3 regions of the Salegentibacter sp. BLCTC genome follow, and region 2 is predicted to be linked to each of the others. Evidence: riboswitches for the same ligand, from Rfam matches in the RefSeq annotation. Region 2 holds a riboswitch; each other region holds the start of a gene.
The links. A riboswitch is a leader RNA that binds a small molecule or an ion and turns the genes downstream of it on or off. The one in region 2 is predicted to bind cobalamin.
Positions count from the first base shown of each region.

Region 1 (6,025 bases), on a different contig from region 2:
GGGAAGACACTGGAAAAGGCACCAGATTCCAACAGTTCCCGGGGAGAACCTGTACTAACTTTGTTAGGCTGCATTAAAATAATCTTATCGCATAGTTGAATGGCTAGATTGATTTCATGCGAGGCAAACACAATAGCTTTGTTTGTTTTTCTGGTAAGCTTTTTTAGCAGTTTTAGCACATAAGCTTTATGGTAAAGGTCTAAATGGGTGGTGGGTTCATCCAGAATAACCAGGGGGGTGTTTTGAGCTATAGCACGGGCTATTAATACCTTTTGTAATTGCCCGTCACTTAATTCGTAGCATTTTTTGTTTTGCAGGTCTTCAATGCCTACATGCTGCAACGCTTTCTTTATTTGGCGAAGATCATTTTTACCTAATCGGCCAATCCAATTGGTATACGGCTGCCTACCCAGTGCCACCAACTCAAAAACACTCAGATTTTTAGAAATGGGTTGCTCGGTAAGTACAAGGCTTATTAAAGATGCTAGTTCCAGGGAATCTATTTGTTTAATTTTTTGGTGTTTTACTAAAACCTCGCCTTTTAGTGCATCCTGAACACCGCTTAATGTTCGTAGAAATGTAGACTTTCCAACTCCATTTACACCAATTACGGCAACAAGTTCTCCCTGGTTTACTTCAATATCAATAGACTTAGCAATAATGGTTTTGTTAGTTTTTGTGCTGTAGCCAATATCCAGGTTAGTGGTTTTAAGAATGCTATGTTGTTGGGATTTTTCCAATGTTAGAATAGAAATTTTCGTTTGCGAACTAAAAGCCAAATCACTACCGGGGCACCAATCAAAGAAGTAATGGCATTTATGGGGAGGGTATATTCCTGCCCCGGTAATTGGGCTGCAATATCACAAATAAGCATTAACGCAGCTCCGCCTAAAATTACAGCCGGAACCAAAATTCGGTGATTGTTTATTGGAATTACCTGCCTTATTAAATGCGGAACAGCCAAACCTACAAAAGCAATAGGGCCGGCAAAAGCAGTAATACTGCCCGCAAGTAAACTGGTAGCAATAATAATTACAAATCGGTTTCTTTGAATACTTACCCCCAGGCTTTTTGCATATTGTTCCCCAAGCAGTAAGGTATCCAGGTTTTTTATGCAAGACATGGCAAGTGCCAAACCTACCAGCCAAAAAATGGCTAAAATGCCAACTTCATTCCACGAAAGGTCTCCTAAACTTCCAAAAGACCAGAATATATATTGCTGTAGTTGTGCTGCAGGGCTAAAATAGGAGAGAACACTTACCACTGCAGCGGTTAAACTGGCAAACATTAAGCCTATAATTAAGATGGCCATGGTGTCCCTAAGCTTTATTGAAGCCAGTATTACTGCCATAAGAACCAATAAACTTCCCAGGCTGGATGCTATTACAAGGCTCCATTTAGATAGCAGTACTCCGGCAAACACACCTCCAAAAATAGAAGCTCCCATAATTACAATGGCCACGCCTAAACTTGCGCCACTACTTAACCCTAAAACATATGGCCCGGCCAATGGGTTTCTAAATAGCGTTTGCATTAATAACCCGCTAATGGCCAATCCAGAACCGGTTATAATGGCTGTGATGGCTTTTGGTAACCTATATTCCACAATAATATATCGCCAGGTTTCTTTAGAGACTTCCAGGTTAAAAATAGAGGCAAAAACATCTTTAAATGGAATATTTACCGAGCCCAGGCTAATATTCAAAAATCCAAGAAATAGCACTCCCAGAAAAAGGAGTACCAGTGGAAGAACATATTTTTGGGAATGTAACAAGACCGGTTATTTATTTGGGTGTAAATATCTGAAATAAAATGAGGAGATAAAATTAATGAAGAAGCATAATAAAAAATGGATGCCTATATTAGGCCATTTTAAACTTTCAGGTGATGGAGTATAACAGGTTTATGCACTTTAGATATCTGCTTGGGGATTCAAAAAAAACTTTTAGATAAGGTTTTAACCAGTGCCTTGAAGCTACTAAATTACTCTTCCAGAGCCTTAAAAAAAGTAGTTTCGTAATTAGGAAGTAGATCTGGGTGAAATATAGCAACCAGGTCTTTTAGTACTAAATCTGGGCGTTGCGGGCCAAGTTCAAAATAAATTACTCCGCCGGTTTCACCTTTAGTAAGGCTTACGCTGTAAACATTTTTTTTCTGAAACACTTCAAATTGCCTGTAATGTTCCGATTCTTCTAAAAGTTGCGAGTAAGAAGTAAACTGTCCGGCACTTATCCAAAAATCGGCGTCCTGGGCTTTTTCCAGCACACTTTCAAAAGATAATGCCATGCTGCCGTTTCCACGGGTGTCAGAATATACGTAATTAGCATTGGCGTCTTTAATAAACTGTGCATGCCATGAGTTTCCGTAAGGTAAATACCATTGGTCTTTATACATAGCACCACTTAAGACTTTTGGGGTATTTCTAGCCGACTTTGCTAAATCTTTAGCTTCTTTATAAGCTTTTTCAATAGATTCAAACTCTTCTTCGGCTTCAGCTAACTTATCGTAAAAAGCACCAAAAAACTTGATCCATTCTGCTTTTCCAAGTGGAGTTTTTTCTGTCCAATCGCCGTTGTACATCACCGGAATTCCCATTTTTTGAATTGTTTCCAGGGTTTTGTTATTCGCATCTATAGCAAAACCAATAACTACTTCGGGTTCCAGGTCTATAAGTATTTCGGTATTGATATTTTCGTTTTTCCCCAACTCTTTAATTTTGCCGGAATTAATCAGTTTTCTGGTTTTTTCAGAAGAGATATAATCTAAGCCCGGGAAACCAATAAGGCTGTTTTCTTCATTTAAAGCTTCGAGTGCCGGAATATGAGTGGTAGAAGTAACAACCATTTTTTTTACCGGAATTTGCACTTTTTGATCATACTCTAAATCTTTTGGGATTTGAGCATTTTCCTTAAAAAGAAGATAAGTGAAGGGCTCTTTGGCATTAGGCCAGGGAGATTTTAGTTCTATTAGGTAGAAATCATTAAATGTTTTGATACTAAAACTCTTAGCGTAACTTAATTCAAGCGCTGTTTCAAGCTTTTTAGAAGTTGTTTTTTGTTCGTTCTGGTTATTCTTACATGCAGTTAGGAATAGAAATAGAATAACAAAATTAAGAATCCAGGTAAACTTATTTTTCATTTTAATACGCTTAAATCTAATTGACTGAAACTTGCTTTTTCTCATTTTCCAGAATGAAACCTTGTTTGTCTTGAACATAGTGTTTCAGATATTTTTGGAAGAGGAATTGTCAAAAGTAATATTATTTAGAATTTAATAGTTACAACTCGTATAAATGTTTAATTTCGCACTGAAATTTTTGGTTCGGATGTGTTTTATCACGCCGATTAAAAGGGAATCAGGAAAAAAGTACGAAGTTAGAAGTACAAAATACCAGGAAAGAATATTTTATTCGTGTTTCAAACTTCTTCCTTCTAACTTTTGTTAAGCCTGAGCTGTTCCCGCAACTGTAAGCTAAGTTCTGATTTTTAAATCAGAATGCTTGTTGTTATCACTTCAAAAACCACTGTTCTTAGTTAAGGATGGGAAGGTAAACAACAAGACGCGAGCCAGGAGACCTGCCAAAATAGTACTAATTAATTCTTAGACTTTCGGGATAAAAGTCAGGGGGCAGATGAAAAATAGACAATTTTATATTTTATTTCTTGGCTTGCTTTGTGGCTTGCCATTATGGGCTCAAAACGATACTATAAACGTTTTGGACGAGGTGTTTTTAACCGATATTAAACTAAGAGATTTCTCTACCGGACAGCATGTAAGCGTTTTAAACGATTCGGTTTTAAAGAAAAACGGAGCACTACTTACTTCAGCTTTAAATTTTAATACCAATATCTATTTTAAAGAAAATGGCCTGGGAATGGTTTCTTCGCCATCTTTTCGTGGAACAACTGCGTCTCAAACCGCGGTTTTATGGAATGGAATTAATATTAATTCTCAATTTAACGGTCAAACCGACTTTAATACCATAAACGCGGGCGGATTTGATAATATAAGTGTTCGTGGTGGGGGTGGAAGTGTTGTGTATGGCTCTGGGGCTATTGGCGGAAGTATTCACTTAAATACCCAACTTGATTTTAGTGGAAAAACAAAACAGGATTTATTTTTACAATACGGGAGTTTTAACACCTTAGATGCTCGATATAAAATTAAAACTTCAACCAAAAAATGGAGCTTAAGTGCCGCTCTTGCCAGAAACTCTTCAGATAATGATTATGAATGGCCGCTGAAAGGAAAGAAGAACGTAAATGGGAGCTTTTATAACAATAACCTAAATATTGGTTTGGCATATAGGTTTACTAAAAGAAATACCTTAAAGTTTTACAGTGAAGTTTTTGAAGGAGAACGTCATTTTTCATTGATAAGGCCTTCAGAAACTAAAACCAAATACAGTAATGTAAATTCACGGAATTTATTGGAATGGGTTAGTGAGTTTGGCAATTTTATCTCGGTAGCCAGGTTGGCCTATTTGGATGAAAACTATAGATATTATCCAAATATTGCTTCCAATAATTATACGTTTGGAGCAGCAAAGACTACCATAGGAAAGTATGATATAAAATACACACCTTCAAATACATTGCAATTTAATGCTTTATTAACCAATACCTATACCGATGGAACGGGATCGGGAATTACTGAAAATACCAGGAATATTTTTTCTTCGGCATTTTTAATGAAACACCGGCCGTTTAAGAAACTTCAGTACGAATTGGGTTTAAGAAAAGAAGTTACCAATAATTATGAGAGTCCGTTATTGTTTTCGGCGGGTCTTAATTACGATGTAACCAATTTATATAGTTTTAAAATAAACGCTTCCAGAAATTTTAGAATTCCAACGTATAACGACCTGTATTGGACGGGCGCCGGAAATCCCAATCTTAATCCTGAAACCTCCAACCAGGTAGAACTTGGAAAGCATTTTAACTATAAAAATTTAAATTTTAGCCTTACCGGTTATTACAACCAAATTGATGATATGATTCGTTGGCTACCCTCAGAAACAGGGGCCTGGCGTCCAATAAATGAAGAGAAAGTAGAAACCTATGGCTTTGAGGTACTCACTAATTGGCAAAAAAATATTTTAAAAAATCATAGTATAGGTGCTTCTGCAACTTATGCTTATACCGTTTCAGAAGATATGAATACCGGGTACCAGCTTATTTATGTACCCTTTCATAAAGCTACGGCTGCCTTTACCTATACTTTTAAAAAGTTAAGTCTGGATTATCAGCTTCTATATACCGGCGAGGCGTTTACCAGGTCAGATAATAATGCTCGTTATAATATGGATGCCTATACGGTTTCAAACCTGGGAATAGGCTATGATTTTGGAAAAAAGCATAGCTATAAAATTGGGGCAAGAGTACTCAATATTTTTGATGAAGCATACCAAAGTGTAGAAAACCGGTGGATGCCCGGTAGAAATTTTAATATATACCTAAACCTTAATTTTTAAACAATGAAGAGAATTAGCAAACTATTGTCTATGGCCTTAATAGGAGGGCTTTTATTAAATTCCTGTAGTAGTGACGATGATATTGTTGATCCCGATGGGCCACAAGCGGAAGGAGATTATACCAATGGTTTTTTTGTACTGAATGAGGGAAATAGCGGTAGTGGCGGTAGTGTTACCTTTATAGATAATACATTCCAAAATGTAACAAATGAAATCTATAAAAAAGAAGCCACAGAAGATGATCTGGGACAGTATGCGCAATCTATTTTTTTTGAAGATGATTTAGCATATATAGTATCAAATGGATCGAATATGATCACCATTGTAAATCGCTATACTTTTGAATATGTTGATAGAATAGAATCCGGACTGATCTCACCAAGATACGGAGTAATAGAAAACGGGAAAATATTTGTAACTAATCAAGGAACTTACGAAGCTCCTGGAGCCACTGAATTTGATGATTTTGTAGCTATAATTGACCTGGAATCTTTGGAAGTTGAAAAAACTATTAAAACAAATACTGTTATAGAATATATTCACGAAGAAGAT
Region 1 covers NZ_WYEW01000001.1:291,586-297,610, reverse strand. The annotation lists gene GUB10_RS01360 (ABC transporter ATP-binding protein) at 1-740, opposite strand, end outside; gene GUB10_RS01355 (iron ABC transporter permease) at 743-1,774, opposite strand; gene GUB10_RS01350 (ABC transporter substrate-binding protein) at 1,984-3,138, opposite strand; cobalamin riboswitch at 3,301-3,598, shown strand; gene GUB10_RS01345 (TonB-dependent siderophore receptor) at 3,632-5,473, shown strand; gene GUB10_RS01340 (YncE family protein) at 5,477-6,025, shown strand, end outside.
Region 1: it holds a riboswitch for cobalamin, as region 2 does, so the genes downstream of both, GUB10_RS01345 (TonB-dependent siderophore receptor) here and metE (5-methyltetrahydropteroyltriglutamate--homocysteine S-methyltransferase) in region 2, are expected to answer to the same signal.

Region 2 (6,025 bases):
CGGTTTTAAAGGTTTCATATCCGGGGTGTTGTGCTTTCAGCATGGGTGCTTTACTTAACTGGTGGGTCCAGTCTGAAAATTCTATATTATCATAGTATTTTTCCATGTCTTCCACACTCATACCTTCTTTCCAGGGGAAAACAAGATAAGGCACTCCTTCTTTACCGGGAAGATCTTTATTAAAATAGTATTCCACGTGACATTGCGCGCAAACAAGGGAACGCATCTCGTTATGGGTAGCATCGTTGATATCTTTGCCCATAGCGTCAAAGGCCTCAACTAGGGCAGGTCTTGTAATACGAAGTTTCATGCTTTTGGGATCGTGACAATCGGCACAGCCAATTGGGTTTACCACCTGGTCTCCTTTATCGGCCCATTTACCACTGTAAAATTCAGTTACGCCAATCTCATCCATAAGGCGGGGAACATCGGGGCTTTTACAGGTCCAGCAGGTAGAGGGCATTGGGCCATCTCCTTCTCCTTCGGGGCCACCGGTTCTTAAGGTGTTATGAATATCTTCTATAGCATAGGCGTGTCCGCGTCCCTGATTATAGTCTTTAGAGAATCCGTAACCGGCAAAAAGAATTACCAGGTTGGGGTCTTCCTCTAAAACATCAATCATAGACGAGCCTCCTTGAAAAGATCTAAATGTGGTATCTTTTGTTTGAAGATAAGACTGGTATTCCTTTGGGTAATTCTCCCCCCAAACTTCATTTCTGGGTTCATTTTCACTAATTTCCACTTTGGGCACAAACTCATATTTTGCCTCAGATTTTCTGTTGATGATACTCGAGGCTAATAGCCCCAAAAGAAACACAACAATAATAGTAACAATAAAAAGAACTTTGTTTTTCATTCTTGTAATTTTTTGGAGGTTTGTTCTGCCAACCAATCGGGGATAACCATTTCTTCTTTATCGGTTGGAATTGGTGCTAAATTATATTTAATGCTATGTAAGCCGTGAATTTTTCCGTGAGGAACCTGTTGGTGGCAACTCCAGCATTGCCTGCCGGTGCGTTTCTCCCTATGATCTTCAATCCAACCATCATATTTAACCTGGGTAACCTGTTGCACATGGCACCTAATGCAGTTTTGTTGAACCACTTCCTGTGAAGCTTCTCTCATTTCTATTACATCTGGCTCGGCCCGGGCAGTAAAAACCGAGGCATGGTATAAACCATCTTTGGCTTTGAAGTAGTATTTATTTACAAAATTATCATGAGGAACATGGCAATCATTACAATTAGCCCACTCTCGGTGAGAACTGTTCATCCAGCTATTGTATACCGGAGTCATTACATGGCAGTTTACACAGGCCTGTGGATCGTCGGAAAGATATGAAGTGACCCTGGCTTCTCTCATCATAAAAAGTCCCAAACCAATAATAACGGCTATAAAAAATAAAGCAATTTGGCGCCAGTTGGAGCCACGTTCAGGTAGAATTTTGAAGGATGGTTTCATCGGGTCGGGGCGGTAATAAATTGATTATTCTTTATTAATTTTATGTAAATTCTACAAAACTTAGCACAATTTAAAAACTCTGTTCTTATAAAAATATGACCTTAATCAGGTTCCAATAAAATATTAAGGAATCAGTTTATTGTTTTATAATGATTGTTATTTTAACCTAAATATTGTTATAAAAGGTTTTTGTTGATGATTAAAACCCGAAGTTAGTCTTTTTTTAACATATTTCATAATGTTTAGGGTTTCGAAAGCTTCAACATTTCTTAATAGGAAATCCTGAGATTTTATTGGCACCTCTAAAAGGTATAATGCTTTGAGGCTTGGCTCGAAATTAAAAAAATGTTTCCATCAAATGCCTTGTGGGCTTGTACCGAGGTAGTGTACCCTTAAAAGGTTTAAGGCTTATAATCAATTTCTTTCGGGTGTTAAGTGACAAGAACCCTATTTAAGCTCAATGAAAGTCTTGAAATTAAATAAATAATCCCTAGTTTTATCCCGCATAAGTTCTTTAGCATACTTCATCAAACAGAAAAGGTTTTACTTAAGGTAGATTAATAGGGAATCGTGTGAGAATCACGAACTGTCGCGCAACTGTAAGTAACATAATAAAGCTACTGTCCAAAGAATTATCCACTGCATAACGCGGGAAGGATGACAGCAGCCGTTACAAGTCAGGAGACCTGCCTATTCTGATTGGACAATGCTTTCGCGGTTTGAAGCTTAGGTCTTAGAGATGTACCCGTTATAATACTTTTTATTTTACAGGAGAAGTATGTCTTTTTGGGTGTATCTTCTTTCTCCTTTTTTTTCTTATCGCCTGGCATTACGAAGCATTTATAAAGACTTTTAAAACAAATTGTTTAATTATTAAAAGTTAGAAATGCAAACGCACATTCTTGGCTATCCGCGAATTGGTAGCAACAGAGAACTCAAAAAAGCCTGCGAGCAATATTGGTCAGGCAAAAGTGAACTTCAGGATCTTCTTCAGGTAGGAAAAAAAAGCCGCCATGAAAACTGGAAGCTTCAAAAAGACGAAGGAATTGATCTAATTCCCTGTAACGATTTTTCTTATTATGACCAGGTTTTGGATATGAGCCTTACCGTAGGAGCTATTCCTGAACGTTATAGGGAGATTGAAAGTAGAAGTGATTTAACCAATCTTGATTTATATTTTGCGATGGCCAGAGGCTATCAAAAAGATGGCTTAGATATTACCGCCATGGAAATGACCAAATGGTTCGATACCAATTATCATTATATCGTTCCTGAATTTTCCAAAAATCAGCATTTTAAGCTTAACTCCAATAAGATTCTCAACGAATTTAAGGAGGCAAAGGAAACTGGGGTTCAGCCTAAACCTGTAATTATTGGACTGGTTACATACCTTCTTTTGGGAAAAGAAAAAGAGGGAGGTTTTGATAAAATAGACCTTGCAGAAAAACTATTGCCGGTTTATCAGGAGCTTTTAACTCAATTACAGGAAGAAGGAGCACAATGGATTCAGTTTGACGAGCCTTTTCTAGCTTTAGATCTAGATGAGAAAGCCAGGGATGCCTACTCTTTTGTATATAATGAGCTTAGAAAAAAATTCCCTAAACTTAGATTTGTTCTCAGCACTTATTTTGAAGGCCTTAACGACAATCTTGCCCTGGCTCTAAAGCTTCCGGTAGATGTGTTACACCTGGATTTGGTGCGATGCCCATCACAATTAGACAGGGTGCTTGAAGAAATTCCTGCTAGCTTAAATTTATCGCTCGGGATAGTAGATGGACGTAATATTTGGAAAAATGATTTTGAAAATTCCCTTCATCTTATTCAAAAGGCACAGGATAAAATAGGTTCTGATAGATTGCTACTGGCTCCTTCCTGTTCGTTGTTACATGTTCCATACGATCTTGATTTGGAGACTGAAATAAACCCTGAAATTAAGAACTGGATGGCCTTTGCCCGGCAAAAAGTAAGAGAATTAAAAACTCTTCGGGCTTTGGCTACCGGTAGTACTGAAGCGCCCCTTTTAAAGGAGTTTAAAGAGAATTTAGAGGCTGTTAAGAGTAGAAAAACTTCAGAGGTAATTCACAACAAAAAGGTGAAAGATGCGGTGAGTCAAATTTCAGAAAAAGACTCACAAAGATCCAACTCCTTCAGCATAAGAAAGATTGAGCAGCAGAGAGTATTGGATTTGCCTTTGTTTGCTACCACCACCATTGGTTCGTTTCCGCAAACCAAAGAAGTGAGGAGTTGGAGGGCTCAATTAAAAAAAGGAAAATTATCAGCAGAAGAATATGATAGTTTACTAAAAAAAGAAACCCAAAATGCCATAAAATGGCAGGAAGAAATAGGTCTAGATGTTCTTGTACATGGAGAATATGAGCGTAACGACATGGTAGAATATTTTGGAGAGCAATTAGATGGTTTTCTGTTTACCAAAAAAGCCTGGGTACAAAGTTACGGTAGCCGATGTGTTAAGCCTCCTATTATATATGGAGATGTCTCCAGGCCAGAAGCCATGACGGTTTATTGGTCTCAATATGCGCAATCTTTAACCGATAAATGGGTTAAAGGAATGTTGACGGGGCCTGTAACAATCTTGCAATGGTCCTTTGTTAGAGACGATCAACCAAGATCTGCCACTTGTAAACAAATAGCTTTGGCTATTCGTGAAGAAGTAAAAGATTTAGAGCAGGCCGGGATTCAAATAATTCAAATTGACGAACCTGCCATTAGAGAAGGATTACCGCTACGGATATCCGGCTGGAAAGAATATTTAAATTGGGCGGTTACTTGTTTTAAATTAGCATCGGCAGGGGTAAAAGATTCTACTCAAATTCATACACACATGTGCTATTCTGAGTTTAATGATATTATGGAGAGTATAGCAAATATGGATGCAGATGTGATTACCATTGAGTGCTCCCGATCGCAAATGGAGTTGCTGGAAATTTTTTCTGATTTTGAGTATCCCAATGAAATTGGTCCGGGGGTTTATGATATACATTCCCCCAGGGTTCCTGCCGCCGAAGAAATGCTTACTTTGCTAAAAAAAGCAGAAAAAGTAATCCCTGCAGAACAACTTTGGGTAAATCCAGATTGTGGTTTAAAAACCAGGAAATGGGAAGAAACTGAAGCTGCATTAAAAGCAATGGTTAATGCCGCAAAAATGGCAAGAACTGCTTTGGTGGAGAATTAAAACCAACTTTTTTTATAAATATCCATGAAGCACGAAGAAAAATACTGCCCAAGATGTAAAACAGCCTTTGAATGTAAAGTTGGCTCTATAGAACTTTGCCAATGCTCTCAAGTGGTACTGGATAATGAAGAACTGGAATACATACATAAACTTTATGAAAGTTGCCTTTGCGCTAAATGTATGAAGGCTTTAAAAACAGAGTATCGCAACCAAAATTTACAGGAAAAATTAAAGGCTATCCTGGGTGTATTTTATAGGCCGCCAAAAAATAATAAAGGCGGTTGAAGAGGCTTAGTTGGAATTTTATTGACACTGCCAAAGGGTGTAACACCCCGAGGTAGTTAACTGAAAAAGTATTTTTGGTTAACAATAACAAATTAAGGCTGTCTGAAAGGCTAATTTTCACCAAACTGGATTTATTTCAGTTTAAAAAGCTCAAGGTGAATTTTTAAGGCTTTTCAGGCAGTCTTTTTATATCATGGTATCTCAATCTGCCAGGTTTATTTTTCAGTCCGGAAATTTTAACCGGTTACTTACAACCCACTTTAGCCGATATTAATAGCTGTTGATTAAAATGAGTAAAATTTGTTCAAGTAAAAAAAATGATTCTTTCCAGTTTACATCTCTTGTTCTTTTTATGACTTTTTTACTTAAGTGGGTTTACGCATTGTTAGCAGGGTCTTCTTTAAAGAAAATATAAATAGGTTCTATAAAACTATTTATAAGCCATATAAATTTTCCTCAATTTATAGCTTTTAGAAAAATAAAATAAAACTTTGGAAATAGTATATTAGCATTTTGTTAACTATTGCAAACATTATGAGTGCCTATACCTGGCGTAAAAGGTTTAAAAATGCTGCAAAAAAAACTGAAGAACGGAGATTCAAAAGCATTAGAGGAAATTTACAACCTGTATTTTTCTAAAGTATATGCCGTTGCCATAAAGTTCGTGAAAAATGAAAGTGTTGCCCTGGACCTGGTGCAGGACTCCTTTTTAAAAATATGGAAAAACCGTAGTAGCATTAACCTGGAACTCCCTTTAGATCAGCAGTTGTATGTTATTACCAAGAATGTTGTTTTTGACCATTTTCGAAAAAAAGTAAACGAAGAAAAGCTATTGAGGGAATACAAATTACACCAGGAGCAAGCCAGGAACCCTACAACTTCTAGTGAAAATGATCAGCTAAAAAAATTGAATGGCCTATTAGAGCAACTCCCTAAACGACAGCAAGAAATTTTTAAATTAATTAAATTTCAGGGATATACTTATAATGAAGTTGCTTCTAAGTTAGGTATTTCTAAACATACCGTTTCCAGCCACTTTTCAACAGCCATGAAGTTTTTAAAAAAGAATAGTAGGCTGTTCGGCTT
Region 2 covers NZ_WYEW01000011.1:43,260-49,284, forward strand. The annotation lists gene nrfA (ammonia-forming cytochrome c nitrite reductase) at 1-856, opposite strand, end outside; gene nrfH (cytochrome c nitrite reductase small subunit) at 853-1,461, opposite strand; cobalamin riboswitch at 1,983-2,170, shown strand; gene metE (5-methyltetrahydropteroyltriglutamate--homocysteine S-methyltransferase) at 2,348-4,654, shown strand; gene GUB10_RS13630 (cysteine-rich CWC family protein) at 4,679-4,939, shown strand; gene GUB10_RS13635 (RNA polymerase sigma factor) at 5,508-6,025, shown strand, end outside.

Region 3 (6,025 bases), on a different contig from region 2:
TACTCGTCCTGTTATTCGGTAGTAACCTACCTCATCCCTAAGAGCTCCATCCCCGGTAAAATACATATTTTTAAAGGTAGAGAAGTAAGTTGTCTTATAACGCTCATGATCTCTCCAAACAGTTCTTGCCATAGACGGCCAGGGATATTTAATACACAAACGGCCATCTACCTGGTTTCCACTTAGCTCTTCCCCATTTTCATCCATAATAGCAGGTTGAATTCCAGGAAATGGTAAAGTGGCATAGGTAGGTTTCACCGGAGTTACATATGGCAATGGCGAAATCATGATTCCTCCTGTTTCTGTTTGCCACCAGGTATCTACAATAGGACTTTTATTCTTTCCTACATTATCGTTATACCAATGCCAGGCCTCCTCGTTAATAGGCTCCCCAACTGTTCCCAATACTTTTAAGGAAGACAAATCGTGTTTTTCAACAAATTCTATATTTCGTTTAGCTAGCGATCTAATGGCTGTTGGAGCGGTATAGAACTGATTAACTTTATGCTTCTCCACTACATCCCAAAATCTGCCTGCGTCTGGATATGAAGGCACCCCTTCAAACATCACTGTAGTTGCACCATTGGCTAGAGGACCATATAATATATAAGAATGGCCGGTTATCCAACCAATATCAGCTGTACACCAGTATACATCTCCTTCTTTATATTGAAATACATTTTTAAAAGTATAAGCACTATAAACCATATAACCCGCAGTTGTATGCAACATTCCCTTAGGTTTTCCGGTAGAGCCCGAAGTATACAAAATAAACAATGGGTCTTCGGCATCCATAGTGGTTGCTTCACATTGGTCTGAAGCTTCATCTAACAAAGGCTGCAACCATTGGTCGCGTCCTTCTTTCATATTAATATCAGAATTTATACGTTTTGCAACCAAAACACTTTTTACTCCTGGACATTCTTCCAGAGCTTTATCTACAATCCCTTTTAAGTCTATAGTCTTATTTCCGCGGTAAGAACCATCTGAAGTTATAAGCATTTTACAATCGGCATCATTTGTTCTGGTAGCCAGGGCTTTTGAAGAAAAGCCTGCAAAAACAACAGAGTGTATAGCTCCAATACGAGCACAAGCCAACATAGCTACTGCAAGTTCTGGAATCATAGGCAGGTAAATACAAACCCTATCGCCTTTTTCTATTCCTTTAGACTTTAAAACATTTGCAAATTTATTTACTTTTTTATGAAGTTCTTTATAAGAAATATGTTGAGCCTCCTCTTCGGTACCGTTTGGCTCCCAAATAATGGCGGTTCTATCTGCATTGGTAAAAAGGTAACGATCTATACAGTTCTCTGTAATATTAAGTTTTGCATTTTCAAACCACTTTACTTCAGGTTTATTAAAGTCCCAGCTCAATACATTGTCCCATTTTTTTCGCCAGGTGAAATGTTCTTCGGCAACTTCTTCCCAAAAATTTTCAGGCTCTCTAACCGATTTTCTATACACTTGAAAATACTCTTCTAAATTCTTAATATGATAATTACTCATAACTTAAATAAATATGTTGATGGTTACGTAGATTAATAATGAAAAATATAAAATATCTTTCCTGCAATTTATAAAAATCCAATAAAACTAGACATTCAAATGTTTGTTTAACATTCTTCCAGTTCAAGTTTTATTACAAGTTCAATAGAATAGATGATTTCTCCATAAAAGCAGAAAATTAATTGGCTAATTAAGCTTTTAGATTTAAAAATTATAAAAAAGATAGTTTTTAAATAGCTTTTTTATAATAACGCCTCCAGATAATAAGGATTACGAATCCCAAAATTTTAATAGTCAACAAATTACCTTCTAAAGCCAACGAGACATGTTATGGATAGTCATTTTAAGTTTGGAAGTAAACTTGTGAATATTAAATCTCGATTATCGAGTAAATAAACTTGTGAAAAACTATGTTTATAACTCCGTAGTTTTTCTATAAAAGGGTCGCTTATTACTTATAACTTTACTTTTGTAAAATCATACCGGTGGTTATTGTCTTTTTCAATAAATAAGGGGAATCATGTGAAATTCATGAGCTGTTGCGCAACTGTAAAGTAGGTTCAACTACAAGCCAGATTACCTTTCCGACCGGGTTGACTTTTGCTTTCGCATAAAAAGTAAATGTCCAGGAAATTGTGTATTTATCACAAGTAAACTTCCCTTAAGACAACTATTACTTTTATGCTTTTGATTTAAAAACCAAAACAAAAGTGATATGAATATTTTTCAAAAGCGGGTGAATTACAAACCTTTCGAATATCCCGAGATTCTTCAGTTTACCGAAGCTATAAATAAATCATTTTGGGTACATTCTGAAGTAGACTTTACAGCTGATGTCCAGGATTTTCATTCGCATCTTAGTGAAAATGAAAAACAGGTTATTAAAAGAAGCCTTTTAGCTATTGCGCAAATTGAAGTAGCTGTAAAATCCTTTTGGGGAGACTTGTATCAACACCTACCAAAACCAGAATTCAACGGCCTGGGAAGTACATTCGCCGAATGTGAATTTAGACATTCTGAAGCTTACTCCCGCTTGCTTGAAGTACTTGGGTATAATAATGAGTTTGAGAAATTAATTGAAACTCCTGTTATTAAAAAACGTGTAGCTTATCTCTCTGAAGCTTTAGCAAATACAAAATCTTCAGACGAAAAAAAATACGTGTTTTCCCTTATTTTATTCTCCATTTTAATTGAAAATGTTTCCCTTTTTAGTCAGTTTGCCATTATTCTTTCCTTTAGCAGATTTAAAGGAGTGATGAAAAACGTGAGCAATATAATTGCATGGACCTCGGTAGATGAGCAAATTCATGCCAATGCCGGAATTTACATTGTAAACCAAATTAAAAAAGAGTTCCCTGAATTCTTTAATGAAGAAACCAAAACCCAAATAAGGGAAATTATATCCCATTCTATGGAGGTAGAATCTGAGATTCTGGATTGGATCTTCGAGGATGGTTCTTTAGAACAGTGCAAAAAGGAAGACCTACTTAATTTTATGAAATACCGAGTAGACGATAGCCTTGAAAAAATAGGTTTAGAGAAGCTTTATTTCGTTTCAGAATATGATTATAAAGCGATGCTATGGTTTGAGGAGGAAGTTTTTGCCAACAGTTTGGACGATTTTTTTGCCAAACGCCCGGTAGATTATACCAAACACGATAAAAGTATTACCGCAGATGATCTTTTTTAAAGGTTTTCCACAAAAATAATTCAACTTAAAAATACAGTAAAATGCCCGAAGCAATACTTAAAGAAACAAAACAGGAGCGCCTATGGTGGCTTAACGAAGAGAGCCAGCAAATATTAAATCGCGGTTATTTATTAAAAGGAGAAACCGCAAAATCGGCTATAGAACGCGTTGCAAATGCAGCTGCAAAAAGACTTTATAAGCCCGAACTGGCCGAAGCTTTTATAGAAATGATAGAACGCGGCTGGATGAGTTTAAGCTCACCCATTTGGGCAAATATGGGTACAGAGCGCGGATTACCTATTTCTTGCTTTAATGTATACGTACCAGATAATATTGAAGGGATTACCCATAAATTGGGCGAAGTAATTATGCAAACCAAAATTGGTGGCGGAACTTCCGGTTATTTCGGAGAATTAAGAGGAAGGGGAAGTGCAGTAACAGACAACGGCAAAAGTAGTGGTGCTACCAGTTTTATGAAGCTTTTCGACACAGCTATGGATACTATTTCACAGGGCGGTGTGCGTCGTGGAGCTTTTGCAGCTTATCTTGATATAGATCACCCCGATATTAAAGAGTTTTTAGAAATAAAAAATATAGGAAATCCTATTCAGAACCTATTCTACGGCGTTAGTGTTCCCGATTACTGGATGCAGGAAATGATAGACGGCGACAGGGATAAAAGAGAGATTTGGGCAAAAGTTTTGGAAAGTAGGCAGCAAAAAGGTTTGCCTTATATCTTCTTTAAAGACAATATTAACCGATTTAAACCAGAGGTGTATAAAGATAAAAATTACACCATCCATTCCAGCAACCTTTGTTCAGAAATTGCTTTGCCTTCTACCAAAGACGAGTCTTTTATTTGCTGCCTTTCTTCTATGAACCTGGAGCTTTACGACGAATGGAAAGATACCGAAGCTGTAAAATTAGCCATCTATTTCTTAGATGCTGTTTTACAGGAGTTCATTGCAAAAACTGAAGGAAACCATTACCTGGCATCGGCCAACAAGTTTGCCAAAAGACATAGGGCCCTGGGGCTTGGTGTAATGGGTTGGCATTCGTACCTGCAAAAAAACAGAATTCCTTTTGAAGGTTTAAAAGCTAAAGGTTTAACCAATAACATTTTTAAAGATATAAGTGAAAAAGCAACCAAAGCGAGTAAGGAACTGGCAAATATCTATGGAGAACCGGAAGTTCTTAAAGACTATGGTTTAAGGAATACAACCCTTATGGCCATTGCGCCAACTACCTCTTCTTCTGCTATTTTAGGACAGGCATCACCGGGAATTGAACCTTTTAGCAGCAATTATTATAAAGCAGGTCTGGCCAAAGGAAATTTTATGCGGAAGAATAAATATTTAAAAAAATTACTTCAGGAAAAGGGATTAGATACCGAAGAAACCTGGCGTAGTATTATGCTAAATCACGGAAGTGTGCAACACTTAAAAGAGTTGAGTGACGAAGAACGTATGGTTTTTAAAACCTTTAAAGAGATAAGTCAGTTAGAGATTATTCAACAAGCTTCGGTTAGGCAAAAATTTATTGACCAGGCTCAGAGTTTAAATTTAAATATCCCCTCAGACCTTCCGGTAAGAGAGGTAAATAAGTTAATGATAGAAGCCTGGCAGCTTGGTGTAAAAACCCTTTACTACCAGCGTAGTCAAAGTGTTTCTAAAGAATTTATAGCCAATATGGTAAATTGTGCCAGTTGTGAGGCTTAAATATCTATATAAAAAGGCTGTCTGAAAGTTTTTTGTGACGTCAAGCTGAACCTGCCGGTCCGTTCAGGCGGGCTTGTTCCAGCTTCTAACATTTTAGATCCTGAAATAAATTCAGGATGACGTTTTTAACAAGACTTCAAACAGCCTTTTTATTATTCTTAAAATTCAACTTACATAGCTCCCCACTCTTTCAGGGAATCTTTGTTCATTTTTACATAATCTTGGTTTCCTGCTTTTTCAGCTTCGGCTAGAGATTTTTTAGCTGCTGCAATCGCTTCTTCTTTTTTACCGAGATCGGCCGCAATAAGTGATTTTTTTCTTAGAATCCAAAAAGCATCAGGATTTCCTAATTCCAAAGACTTATTAATCCATTTATAAGCCTGCTCTAAATCTTTATTGCTATCGTGGTAATAGGTTGCCGCTGCAAAATAATCGTTAGCACCGGGACCATTCATTGTTTTTTCAATACTTGCCATGGTTTTTTCCTCGGTAGGCACTTTAAAGCTTAGGCTTGCTACTGTATTTGCCCAAACAAAATTAAGTGCAGCCGAATCATTTTTAAGATCATCTATCATGATTGTAAAAGTTTCCATTTCAAATGGCAGTTCCATCACTTCAGCCATTACTTTTAAGGCTACTTTATCCTTATCCCATTCTGCTGGATTTCCCCAGTTATTGGCATCGCTGTAAAACATTACTTCCCATTGGTCTTCCTTTGGAATTGTGTAAATCGCGTAAGTTCCCGCCTTTAATTCTTCTCCCTGGATAGTTATATTATCACTAAATGTTATTTTGGTATTTTCATTAGCTCCCGTACGCCATACTTTTCCGTAAGGCACTAAGTTTCCAAAAATCTCACGATCTCGCATGCCGGGCCGCGAATATTCCAGGCTAACATCGGTAAGACCAACCTTTTGTTCAATTTTAGTAAACGGACTGGGCTGTGGTGCCTGTACCTGGGCTTGTGTTGCACTCATAATGCCTGCTGTACATAAAAATAGAAATAGTTTTTTCATTGTTTAGTTTGTTTTAGTTCAATCAAATATACCTAGAAAATGATTATAAATTAAGAAAAACAAAAACTTGATTTATATTTTGTTTAACTATA
Region 3 covers NZ_WYEW01000005.1:16,539-22,563, reverse strand. The annotation lists gene acs (acetate--CoA ligase) at 1-1,509, opposite strand, end outside; cobalamin riboswitch at 1,977-2,112, shown strand; gene GUB10_RS07955 (ribonucleotide-diphosphate reductase subunit beta) at 2,225-3,199, shown strand; gene GUB10_RS07950 (ribonucleoside-diphosphate reductase subunit alpha) at 3,241-4,917, shown strand; gene GUB10_RS07945 (DUF2911 domain-containing protein) at 5,088-5,933, opposite strand.
Region 3: it holds a riboswitch for cobalamin, as region 2 does, so the genes downstream of both, GUB10_RS07955 (ribonucleotide-diphosphate reductase subunit beta) here and metE (5-methyltetrahydropteroyltriglutamate--homocysteine S-methyltransferase) in region 2, are expected to answer to the same signal.